Regions from separate parts of the Nonomuraea sp. NPDC003754 genome, predicted to be linked through region 2. Evidence: predicted binding sites of a transcription regulator. Region 2 holds the regulator's gene; each other region holds the start of a gene.
The links. The regulator LexA, encoded in region 2, represses DNA repair genes until DNA is damaged. The targets are predictions, from matches to a motif close to TCGAACANNTGTTCGA.
Positions count from the first base shown of each region.

Region 1: a site for LexA is predicted at 2,269-2,284, ahead of ACWEVS_RS22060 (SAV_6107 family HEPN domain-containing protein). Genes of this name have one in related genera too.
Region 3: a site for LexA is predicted at 1,819-1,834, ahead of ruvC (crossover junction endodeoxyribonuclease RuvC). Genes of this name have one in related genera too.

Region 1 covers NZ_JBSGJX010000017.1:70,643-74,702, reverse strand. Annotated here, with positions in the region: gene ACWEVS_RS22075 (TetR/AcrR family transcriptional regulator) at 1-58, opposite strand, end outside; gene ACWEVS_RS22070 (cytochrome P450) at 159-1,322, shown strand; gene ACWEVS_RS22065 (ferredoxin) at 1,316-1,516, shown strand; gene ACWEVS_RS22060 (SAV_6107 family HEPN domain-containing protein) at 2,547-2,993, shown strand; gene ACWEVS_RS22055 (MerR family DNA-binding protein) at 3,213-3,596, opposite strand; gene ACWEVS_RS22050 (MBL fold metallo-hydrolase) at 3,679-4,060, shown strand, end outside.
Region 2 covers NZ_JBSGJX010000018.1:18,427-22,486, forward strand. Annotated here, with positions in the region: gene ACWEVS_RS22715 (MalY/PatB family protein) at 1-305, opposite strand, end outside; gene lexA (transcriptional repressor LexA) at 870-1,577, opposite strand; gene ACWEVS_RS22725 (LysM peptidoglycan-binding domain-containing protein) at 3,233-3,538, shown strand; gene ACWEVS_RS22730 (serine/threonine protein phosphatase) at 4,020-4,060, shown strand, end outside.
Region 3 covers NZ_JBSGJX010000050.1:56,480-60,539, forward strand. Annotated here, with positions in the region: gene ruvB (Holliday junction branch migration DNA helicase RuvB) at 1-607, opposite strand, end outside; gene ruvA (Holliday junction branch migration protein RuvA) at 654-1,274, opposite strand; gene ruvC (crossover junction endodeoxyribonuclease RuvC) at 1,271-1,798, opposite strand; gene ACWEVS_RS39650 (GNAT family N-acetyltransferase) at 1,927-3,075, opposite strand; gene ACWEVS_RS39655 (YebC/PmpR family DNA-binding transcriptional regulator) at 3,121-3,873, opposite strand; gene pdxT (pyridoxal 5'-phosphate synthase glutaminase subunit PdxT) at 3,877-4,060, opposite strand, start outside.

The sequences.
Region 1 (4,060 bases), on a different contig from region 2:
CGCCCTCGACGAGCGCGCGCCTGGTCCTTGCCTTCTTGCGCGCCCGAAGTCCTGCCATATCCGTCATTGAAGCAATGTAGTGCACTGATGGAAATTTTGCATGCGATGAGGTTTTCTGGAGGGTAGTCGATCACGTCGATCTCACGAAGGAGCGCGACATGAGCTACCCGATGACCCGGCAGCGCAGGTTCGACCCGCCCGACGAGCTCTTCGACGACCCGGCGCCGGTGCGGCCGCTGACCTTCGCGGACGGACACCAGGGCTGGCTCGTGACGGGACACGCGGCCGGCCGGGCCGTCCTGGCCGACCCGAGGTTCAGCACCGTCCCCCGGCGGCTGCACCCGCTGCTCGCCTCGCGGCGCGTACCCGAGGGGGAGGTGCCGCCCGGATTCTTCCTCCGCATGGACGCGCCCGAGCACACGCACTACCGGCGCCTGCTCACCGGGCAGTTCACCGTGCGCAGGATGAACCAGCTCAGGGCGCGCATCGAGGAGATCACCGCGGCTCGCCTCGACGACATGGAGCGCGCGGGCCCGCCCGCCGACCTGGTGCGCACCTTCGCGCTGCCGATCCCCTCGCTGGTGATCTGCGAGCTGCTCGGCGTGCCGTACGACGACAGGGAGCAGTTCCAGCGCGACACGACCGAGCTGCTGCGGCTGGCGAACTCGCCCGAGCAACTGACGGCCAAGGTCGGCGACCTGATCAAGTACGTCTACACGCTGGTCGCGCGCAAGCGGGCCGAGCCGGGCCACGACATGCTCACCGGGCTGGTCGACAGCGGCGAGCTGAGCGACGACGAGATCGCCGGCATGGGCTTCCTGCTGCTGGTGGCGGGTCACGAGACGACCGCCAACATGCTGGCGCTCGGCACGTTCGCGCTGCTGCAGCACCCCGAACAGCTGGCGCTCGTCCGCGACGACCCGTCCGTGATCGACAACGCGGTGGAGGAACTGCTGCGCTACCTGTCGATCATCCACTTCGGCGCGACGCGGGCCGCCGTGGAGGACGTCACGATCGAGGGCACGCTCATCAAGGCGGGCGACTGCGTCGCGGTGTCCATCCCGGCCGCCAACCGCGACCCCGCCCGCTATGCTGACCCTGCCGTCCTCGACGTGCGGCGGCCCGCGGGCGGGCACCTGTCCTTCGGGCACGGCATCCACCAGTGCCTCGGGCAGCAGTTGGCCAGGATCGAGATGCGGGTGGCCTACCCCGCGCTGCTCGGACGCTTCCCCGCCCTGCGGCTCGCCGTCCCCGTGGACGCGGTGCCCATGCGCTCGGACATGAGCATCTACGGCGTGCACGCACTGGAGGTGGCGTGGTGAAGGTCAAGGCCGACAGGGACGTGTGCATCGGCGCGGGCATGTGCGTGCTGACCGCGCCGCTGGTGTTCGACCAGGACGAGGAGGAGGGCCTGGTCGTGCTGACGTCGGCAGAGGTGCCGCCGGAGGCCGAGGACGCCGTGAGCCGTGCGCTCACCCTGTGCCCCTCCGGCGCCATCACCCGCGTCGATCCGTAGGCGGCCTTCGGCCCTCATAGCGCCGGTCCGAGGGCGCCCCCGGCCATCGCGTCGATCTGTAGGTGCCCTCGGTCATCGCGCTGATCTGTGGGCGCCCTCGGTCATCGCCTGCTTCGGGCACCCTCGGGTGTCATCCCGCTGATCCGTGGAAGCCCTCCGTCATCGCCTACTCGATGGGCGCCCTCGGTCATCGCCTGCTTTGGGCGCCCTCGGATGTCACTGAGCCGATCTGTGGGCGCCCTTCGCGAGTTCGTCGCGCCGATCGGCAAGTGCCTCGTGGGCGCCATCGTCCCGGCGACCGAGGAGTCCTTCGACGTCGACGCCGCGCCGATGTACGGAAGTCCCATAGGTGGTGCCATCGCTGCGGCGATGCGCAGAGACCCGCAGGTGGTGGCGCCGCCGTGCCGAGGCGCGGGAGTCCTCGGGCGGCATCGCCCGCGTCGATCCCTCCAGCGGCTCTTGGCGTACCTTCAGCGATCTCTCAACGATCCCTCCCGGCCTCTTGGCGTGCCTCCAGCGATCTCTTGGCGGTCCCCTCCGGGGCCTCTTGGCGTACCTTCAGCGATCTCCCGACGATCCCTCCCGGCCTCTCGGCGCGCCTCCAGCGATCTCTTCGCGGTCCCTCGGGGGCCTCTTGGCGGTCCTCCTGTGGCATCGCCCGGTGTCCCGGTCGCTCCGCGTGTCGCGCTCGCCCCGCAGGTCAGGCCCCATGATCGAACCTGTGTTCGCCAATCGGTTGACATTCAAGGTCATCGAAATTATGTTCGACGGAGTGACGTGAGACTCGCGGCTCGCGTCGAAGAACCTGGTCGCGGGCTCCCGCCACCCCCATGCGGGGCCCGCGGTCGGGTTCCACGGGCGAAAGGCGCGTCCTCGTCGTCGGCGGAGACGAGCGGGCGCGCCTTGACCGGACGGGGAGAGGGGAAGCTCCTCGTCCGGTCGCCCGGCGGAAATGTCGGTGGCGTCTGCGAGTGTTGGCTCCACCGACGGAGACGCCGGGAGCCGCCACGACCCCTCAAAGGAGGCTGGCATGACGACAAGGCTCAGCGACACGCACGGGCCCCGACTGTCGCCCGCAGTCAGGGCGCACCTCACCGAGTCACGCACCTGCTTGGCCGACGCCGTGACGGCCCGTACCCCCGCCACCCGCTACGTCGCCGCCCACCTCGCCGCCCTGCGCGCGGCGGCGGCGATCCTGGCCGCCCGGCCCCGTCCGATGGAAGGGCGCAGGCGCCGGCTGCGCAGTGCCTGGGAGCTCCTGCCCGAGGTCGAGCCCAGGCTCGCCGAGTGGGCCGCCTACTTCTCCGTCAGCGCCGCCAAGCGCGCGGCCGCGGAGGCGGGCATGGTGCGCGGCGTGACCCTCGCCGACGCCGACGAGCTCCTGGCCGAGGCCGAGACGTTCGTGTCCATGGTCGAGGAGATCCTCGGCGTCGCCGGGCAGCCCGCCCTTCCCGTCAGCGTCCCGCTGGCGGGCTGAGGGCCGCACACCCGGTCTCAGTCGCGGCTGGTCGCGTCATTCTCGTCGGTGGGAGGATGAACGCCCAGCCGGCCGTCCGGCTCGATCCCTCCGCGAGCCGGACCTCCCCCTTCCACCCCACGCGTTCACACCCCCGCTCCCGCTCCCGCTCCTGCTACCGCTCTCTGTGCGCTCGTCCTCCCGCACACAGTGGTCTCCGGTGTCATGAGGCGCTGAGCGTCATCCGGTCCCGCGCACCGTTTGCTTGAACTCCGGGCAGGCGACGAGCGGGTCGTGCGTGCACGAGGCCGCGTGGCGCAGGCTGTCACGCATCCGGGTGAGCTGCGCGATCCGGTCGTCCAGTTCGCGCGCCTTCTCGGCGATCCGGTCGCGCAGTGCCTCGTCGGACGGCTTGGCGTCCAGCAAGCGGCCGATCTCGCCCAGGGAGAACCCCGCGCTCCTCGCGCAGGCGATCAACGCCAGCCGGTGGAGCGTGTCAGGCTCGTACGCGCGTCTGAGCCCGTTGCGCCCGGTCGCCCTGATGAGCCCCTTGCGCTCGTAGAACCGCAGCGCCGAGGCCGCCAGCCCCGACCGCTGGGCCACCTCGCCGATGTCGAGCAGCATTCTTCGTACCCCTTGACTTGAACCGCGATTCAAGTCGCAGTCTAGGGGCATGATGAAAGTTCACCATCTGAACCTTGCCTCCATGCGCACCGTCGACCCCACCTACGACGGGCTCGCCCCAGCCCCCGCCGTCAGCCACGCCCTGCTGGTCGAGACGGACGCCCACGGTCTCGTCCTGGTCGAGACCGGCCTCGGCGTCGACTCGGTCGAACGGCCGGAGGAGGTGCTCGACCCGGAGTGGGTGGAGCTGGTCGCCCCGAGCCTCGACAGGGGCGAGACCGCGCTCCGCCGCATCGCCGACCTCGGCCACGATCCCGCCGACGTGCGCCACATCGTGCTCACCCACCTCGACGTCGACCACGCGGGCGGGCTGCCCGACTTCCCCGAGGCGACCGTCCACGTGATGGCGGCCGAGCACGCGGCGGCGATGTTAGGGGCGCCGAGCCGCCGCTACCGTCCCGCGC
Region 2 (4,060 bases):
GCGAGGTGAAGGACCACCTGGAGCGCCTGGTTGAGATCGGAGAAGGTGCGGACGGCTGCCGGGTCGGCGGGCCAGCCGTACCGGGTGAGCATGCGCTCGGCGAAGGTCTCCGCCAGCGGTCCGGCCTGCGGGTCGGCGGCCCAGGTGGGGTAGCCGAGGTCCCCGCGGGCACGCCGCTGGAGTGCCTCGACGATCGGGGGAGCGGTGGCGAAGTCCATGTCGGCGATCCAGCAGGCGATGACATCGGGACCGGCGCTCGCCCATTTCAGGCCGTCCTTGGCGGGCGGGGGGAAGAAGTCGTCCACCCGATCAGTGTCACCCAGACCCGGGAAATGTCCGATGGGCCGGGATTGCCGGAAATCGAACGCATCGGTGTCGCCGGGTGTCGGAGGGTTCTGTGCGACCAGCTCGCGCCCGAGTCCGGATAGCGGGATGCCTGGAAGAGCCCTCGCACCAACGCATGAAGTGATGGCCAGTCCGTTCTCCGAACTGTGGGCTGGGGTTCGGACGCGCGCCCCTCGATGGGTACGGCTCCACCCGGCCCGTCGGCATCCGGCCGCCGACGTGCACGAATGGGCCGCCGGTCGGGTCGCTGCTCCGTGCGCAACGTGGGTCGCGGGTCGGGTGATGTTCCGCCCGAAGGCGTCGCTCGCGGGTAGGAGCCGGGATCCGCGCGTGGGCGTCGGCATGTGGAGGCGGCGTACATCCAGGCGACAAGCCATTCCGGGCGTCGGCGTGCGGAAGCGACGGACACTCATGCGACACGGCATTCCGGACTGGGCAGGGCTGTGTCGGTCCCACCGGCCAGGGCTACGCCGGCTCGATCGACCCTCGGGAAAGGTGAGGGCCGATCGAGCGGCGAGATGCGGTCAGAGGCGGCGCAGGACTGCGACGACCTTGCCGAGGACGCTGGCCTCGTCGCCGGGGATCGGGTCGTAGTTGGCGTTGTGCGGCACCAGCCAGACGTGGCCGTCCTTGCGCTTGAACGTCTTCACCGTCGCCTCGCCGTCGATCATGGCTGCCACGATGTCACCGCTCTCGGCCACCGGCTGCTGCCGTACGACCACCCAGTCGCCGTCAGCGATCGCTGCCTCGATCATCGAGTCACCCGCGACCTGGAGGAGGAAGAGGGTGCCCTCGCCGACGAGCTGCTTGGGCAGCGCGAAGACGTCTTCCACACTTTCCTCGGCGAGGATGGGGCCACCGGCGGCGATGCGACCGACCAGGGGAACGTAGGCGGCCGTCGGCCTGCTCACCTGCGACTCGACCTCGCTGGCATCGGGGTCGACCCACAGCACGGGCTCACCCGGCAGCCTCACCTCAAGGGCGCGAGGGCGGTGCGGGTCACGCCTCAGGTAGCCCTTGCGCTGCAACGCGGTCAGCTGGTGAGACACGCTGGACGTGCTGGTCAGCTGCACGGCCTCGCCGATCTCACGCATGGACGGCGGATAGCCGCGCTGCTGGACGGAGTCGCGAATCACCTCAAGGATCTTGCGTTGCCTGGGCGTCAGGCCCAGTGAGTCGCGACGGCGGACCGCAAGGTCGCTGACGCCGTTGCCGTCATTCGGCTCGCTCATGCTTTCCTCCTCGCCCGGCGGCCTGCCTCACCGGCCCACCCTTCCGGTCCGTGGTCTTCATGTCGCACACAGCGACCGTACCGCCGATGGAGATCAACTTCAAACAATTGTTCGAGTCTTCCTCGAAATCGTCGGTGACGTGGTGTACAACATCGTACGGGAGTTCGATCGACACCGTGTTCGATTCACTGATCTTTGTTTGACCTTTTCCTTGGGTCGACGGTGGCGGGAGGTCATCAGTGCGGGCGACCACGACGACAGATTCGACCGGCCAAGACGAGCAACTCACCCTGATCGCCGACATCACCAGGGAGGAGCGCGGGCGCCCTGCCGTACCAGGAGACCGGCGCCTCCGCCTGGTCCCTCCACCCCGAGGTACGGCAGGCCAGGACAAGCAGATCGGCGGACGGCCCGCGGGGCCGCGCGAGGTTGGGGGTGGACGGTTTGCCGGGTCGCGAGGGGCATCGGGCGGACAGTCCACGGGACCACGCGGGGCAGGAGGCGGGCGGTTGCGGGTCGTCCGCGACCAGGGGGTGGCGGGGCCGGTCGCGCGGGAGGGGACGCCCGGCCCGGCAGACGACAGCACAGATACGGGGGCGGCGATGAACGGCAGGCGAGAGCGGAAGGCACGCGCAGACGGCCGGTCGGGCGGGACGGGGCGTGGAGACGGCCGGTCGGGTGGGACCGGCCGCGGAAATGCCCGGTCGGGTGGGACGGGGCGCGGCGACGGCCGGTCGGGTGGGACGGGTCGCGGTGACGGCCGGTCGGGTGGGACGGGTCGCGGTGACGTGGCGCGTGGCGGGCGCGAGCCGCAGCGGCTCACGTCAAGGGGCAAGAGCGGCGGCCTGCGTGGCGGGTGGCGGCTTCGGGGCAGGCGGCGACCTGGCGCGATGGACGGCGGTCCCGGGAGGCCCACACCACAAGGGCGCGAGGCTCCCCCTGACGCCGCGCACGCACAGGCCGGTAGGGGTCGGCCGGGCGACACGCCGACCGCGAACCTGCAGACGAAAGAACCGGGACCGGGGGCACGCCCTGTGCGGGAGGCGCTCGCAAGCCCTGGACGAGCAGGGGCGACGCGTTCGAGCCGCGATGGTCAGGGGCAGTCGCTCCGGGGTCGGGCTCGCGTAGGAGAGATGGCCGCAGGTTCGGCTTGGGAGAGGCGGTCGGTTTCCGGCCGGGCTCGGACGGGAGAGACGGCCGCGGCTTCGGCGTGGGAGGGGCAGCCAGTCTCCGGTCGAGCTCGCATAGGAAAGACGGTCGCGGGTTCGGCTCGGGAGGGGCAGGAGCTCTCTGGCCGGGCACGCACGGGCCAGGTGGGCGGGGGCTCGGGTCGCGTGGGGCAGGCGGTCGCGGGTCCGGCTCGCCGGGCGCAGGTCGTCGAGGCGGGGGCGGGGGAAAGGCCTGGAACGGTCCGCGCGCAGGAGCAACGGTCTGGTGCGGGTCGTGGCAGGCGGCCGCGGTCGGGCGCGCGCCGCAGGCGGGGAGCGCTTCGGGTGGTCGCGCCGGAGGAGCGACCGTCGAGGAGGCAGACGGGGGAGCGACAACCAAGAAGGTCGGCGGGGGAGCGACAGGCGAGGAGGTCGGCGGCGGAGCGACAACCACGAAAGTTGGCGGGGGAGCGACAGGCGAGGAAGTCGGTGCGGCTCACGGCGCCCATGAGGCTGACCAGGCGAGGCAGGGTCGCGGTCGTGGGGCTGTTCGCCGTGCTGTCCCTGGGCGGGTTCGTGCTCGGAGCCAAGGCGACCAACTGGGCGATGGCTCAGGAGACGACGAGTGCGGGACACGCGGGCCTGCCGTGGGTGATCGTGGAGAAGGGCGACACGCTGTGGACCATCGCCGCGGCGATCTCTCCGGGCGACGACCCCACCGCCGTCGCCGAGGAGATCAAGCGGCTCAACGGGCTGGAGAGCTCACTCGTCCGTCCGGGCGGCCGGCTGTACCTCCCCGACAAAGCCCCCTGACCGACCGGCGATTCCGGATCGGAGGGACGGCAGGCGCCCGCGTGTGCGGCCAACGCGAACCGCCCCCGTGCCTCCCCGACCACCACCACCGACCACCACCACCGATCGCCGATCGTCGACCAGTGTGCACACGAGTGCGTGACGGCATCGGACGGACGGAGCGCCAAGCCGCCGACGGCATCCCGTCGCGGTCGGGGTGGCCCGACGCCGTCTCATGGGAATGTCGGCGGCAGCCCATCAGGGCGGCGGCGATGGCATCGAAAGAGCCGCTCGCAGCCGTGGTCCGAACGGCGGTTGCCGGCCCGGAGACGGCCCGATCCACGAGCCGGCGGAGCCGACACAAGCGTTGCTGAAGGCGGTGTGCACGGAGGATCTAGCGACTGATCGCCCCATGCGTCCTGCCCTTAAGCGGCTCCCGGCTGATCGATTGTGGACACGCACACGGTAGCGTCCGCATGACGATCATGAAACGAGGACCGCTGTGACTGAATCGTCCAGGAATGCGCCGGACATGTCCCGTGC
Region 3 (4,060 bases), on a different contig from region 2:
TCACGCCGAGCAGCCCGGCCGAGCGGCGCAGCACCTGTTCGAGCTCGGCGACCTCGTAGAAGTCCATGTGGGCGGTGAAGCCGAACCGGTCGCGCAGCGGCGCCGGCAGCAGGCCCGCTCTGGTCGTGGCGCCGACGAGGGTGAAGGGCGCGATCTCCAGCGGGATGGCGGTGGCGCCGGGGCCCTTGCCGACGATGATGTCGACCCTGAAGTCCTCCATCGCGAGGTAGAGCATCTCCTCGGCGGGGCGGGCCATCCGGTGGATCTCGTCGATGAACAGCACCTCGCCCTCGGTCAGCGTCGACAGGATCGCCGCCAGGTCGCCGGCGCGCTCCAGGGCCGGGCCCGAGGTGATCCGCAGCGGGGCGCCGAGCTCGGCTGCGATGATCATGGCCAGGGTGGTCTTGCCCAGCCCCGGCGAGCCGCTCATCAGCACGTGGTCGGGCGGCCGGTTCCGCTTGAGCGCGCTCTCCAGCACCAGCGAGAGCTGCTCGCGCACGCGCGCCTGGCCGATGAAGTCGGCCAGGCGCTTGGGCCGCAGCGCCGCCTCGATCTGCAGCTCGTCGCCCTCGGCGTCGGGCGAGACCAGGTCACGTTCGATGCTCATGCCATCTCCCCGCCGCCGGGGCGCCCGCTTCCCGCCACCGCCGGCCTCATCGGACGCTCAGCGCCCTGAGCGCCGCCTTGAGCAGCACCGCCACCTGCGGCTGCCGGCCCGCGGCCACCTCGGCGTCGGCCTGCGGCCCCACCAGCGCGATCGCCTCGTCGGCGTCCCTGGTGGAGTAGCCGAGGCCGACCAGACCCGAGTGGACCTGCTCGCGCCACAGCGGCAGGGCGGCGTCGCCGTTGAGCGCGGCGTTGACCGCCTCCTCGGGCGTGCCGAGCTTGTCCTTCAACTCCAGCACGATGCGCTGGGCGCCTTTCTGGCCGATGCCGGGGATCCTGGTCAGCGCCTTGAGGTCGGCCGAGGCGACCGCGACGCGCAGCGAGTTGGGCGTGTGGACGGCCAGCATGGCCAGGGCCAGCTTCGGGCCCACGCCACTGGCCGTCTGGACGAGCTCGAAGACCGTGCGCTCGTCGTCGGTGGCGAAGCCGTACAGGGTGAGCGACTCCTCCCTGACGACCAGCGAGGTGGCCAGCCGGCCGGGCTCGCCGACCCGCAGGGTGGCCAGCGTGCCGGGTGTGCAGTGCACCAGCACACCCACCCCGCCGACCTCGATCACCGCCGAGTCGGGCGCGACGGCCGCCACGACCCCGGAAACCGACGCGATCACAGCGCACGTCCTCTCGATGCCTTGGCCAGCGCCTCGGCCAGTCTGTTCTGGGTGCCGCCGCGCCACACGTGGCAGATGGCCAGGGCGAGGGCGTCGGCCGCGTCGGCGGGCTTGGGCATCTCCGCCAGCCGCAGCAGCCTGGTGACCATGGTGCCGATCTGCTTCTTGTCGGCGGTGCCGCTGCCGGTGATGGCGGCCTTGACCTCCGAGGGCGTGTGCAGCGCCACCGGCAGGCCGCGCCTGGCGGCGCACAGCACGGCGATGCCCGCCGCCTGCGCGGTGCCCATCACGGTGCGGACGTTGTGCTGGGCGAAGACGCGCTCGACGGCCACCGCGTCGGGCCGCACGTCGTCGAGCCACCGCTCGATGCCGCGCTCGATGCCGACGAGCCTGGCGCCGAGCTCGTCGTCGGCGGAGGTGCGCACCACGCCGACGGCGACGAGCTTGAGCTGCGCGCCCGGGCGGCCCTCGACGGCCCCGAGGCCGCATCTGGTCAGCCCTGGGTCGACGCCCATCACCCGCACGGCCCGCCCTCCGTTCGCTGCCGAACATCTGTTCGGCAGCGAACTCTACCCTGGTTGGGCGGGCGGCGCACGGCGAACGCGCCTCGCTCCACGGCGCCGCCCGGCGGGCGCGGGCCCGAGCCGGACGATCAGAAGTAGTCGATCATGTACGGCGTGCCGGCGAACGCCGCGTCCAGCGCCTCGTCGAACTCCTCCGGGCCGGTCAGCAGGCCGGCCGGGCGCAGCGTCGAGGTCGGGATCCCGGCGTACAGCGCCGACAGGCCGTTGACGGTGAAGCGCGGCCCCTGCCCCGTGGCGGCGCCGGCCGTACCGGAGCCGCCGGAGATCTCCAGCCGCCACGTGCCGCTGTTGGCCGGGCGCTCGGGGTCGTCGACCGTGATCACGGCGTGCGCCGAGACCACCGACGGGAAGCCTCGCCTGGCGATCGCCTCGGCCACGTCCACGACCCGGAACATCCACCTCGTCTGCTTGACCTGCTCCTTGGCCCGCTCGCGCACCAGCCACAGCACGGGGTCGTTCGGCGCGACCACGGCGGTGACCTTCTTGGCGATCGAGGAGGAGGTGCCGACCATGGCCCACAGCGCGCGGGCGGTCGCCTCCGAGCCGGCGACGAGGTTGTCGACGGCGATGTCGCCCCCGTCCCATCGGTAGGCGACGAACCCGTCGTCGGCCAGGTAGCGGAAGTCGTCATCCTCGTCGAGGTAGCGCCGCCAGGCGGCCTCGTCCCAGCAGATGGGCCCGCTGGCGCGGTTGGCGGCGTGGACGCGGCCGAGGATAGCGATCACCTCGGCGACGTCGTCGGGCCCCATCCTGCGCAGCTTGACCTGCTCGGCCGGGCCGATGGTGCGCAGCGCCTCGGGAGCGAGGGTCACCGCGTTCTCGGCGCCCGCGTGCTCCCAGCCGAGCGAGCGGTAGATCGGCGTGGTGGCCGGGTAGAGGGCCGAGACGGCCTCGCCCAGCTCGGCCGCCCTGCCGAGGACGGCCCGCATGAGCCGCCTGCCCACGCCGCGTCCGCGGTCCTCGGGGTTGACGACCACACCCGCCACCCCGGCCATCGGCTGCGGCCTGCCGTGCCACCACTGGGTGAAACCAGGCAGGCGCGCGGCGGCGGCCACCCTCGAGCCGTCGAAGACGCCGAGGAAGCGTCCCTGCTCCAGGGTGGCCAGCGCCATTGCGCGCCAGTTGTCGGCGAGGTCGGCGGGCAACGGGCCGAAGGAGCGCTTGCGGGTGTCGAGGACGGCGTCGAGGTCGTCCGGGCTCAGATCACGAATTTCCACAGCAGGTCAACCTACGCACTGCGGGACATCCGCCGCGAGCCGTTTTCAGGCGTCGAGCTTCTCCATGATGTCGTCGCTGACGTCGAAGTTCGCGTAGACGTTCTGGACGTCGTCGCTGTCCTCGAGCGCGTCGATGAGACGGAAGACCTTGCGCGCGCCGTCCTCGTCGAGCGGGACGTTGAGCGTCGGCAGGAAGCTCGACTCGGCCGAGTCGTAGTCGATGCCGGCCTCCTGCAGCGCCTTGCGCACCGGCACCAGGTCACCGGCCTCGGAGACGACCTCGAACGACTCGCCCAGGTCGTTGACCTCCTCGGCGCCCGCCTCGAGCACCGCGGTCAGCACGTCGTCCTCGGACAGCCCGTCCTTGGGGACGATCACGACACCCTTGCGGTTGAACATGTAGGCCACCGAACCGGGGTCGGCCAGCGAGCCGCCGTTGCGGGTGAGCGCGACGCGGACCTCGGAGGCGGCGCGGTTGCGGTTGTCGGTCAGGCACTCGATGAGGACCGCGACACCGCCGGGGGCGTAGCCCTCGTACATGATGGTCTGCCAGTCGGCGCCGCCCGCCTCGAGGCCGCCGCCGCGCTTGCGGGCGCGCTCGATGTTGTCGTTGGGCACCGAGTTCTTCTTCGCCTTGAAGATGGCGTCGAAGAGGGTGGGGTTGGCATCCGGGTCAGGGCCACCGGTCCTGGCCGCCACCTCGATGTTCTTGATGAGCTTCGCGAACAGCTTGCCGCGCTTGGCGTCGAGCGCGGCCTTCTTGTGCTTCGTCGTAGCCCATTTGGAGTGGCCGGACATGACCTAGAGCTCCCTCACCATGTTGACGAAATATTCATGCACGCGAGTGTCTCCGGTCAGCTCCGGATGGAACGATGTCGCGAGCAGCGGTCCCTGTCGGACCGCGACGATCCTATCCCCAGGGGGCGCGGTCGCCAGCACCTCGACGTCGGAACCCACCGATTCCACCCATGGGGCGCGGATGAAG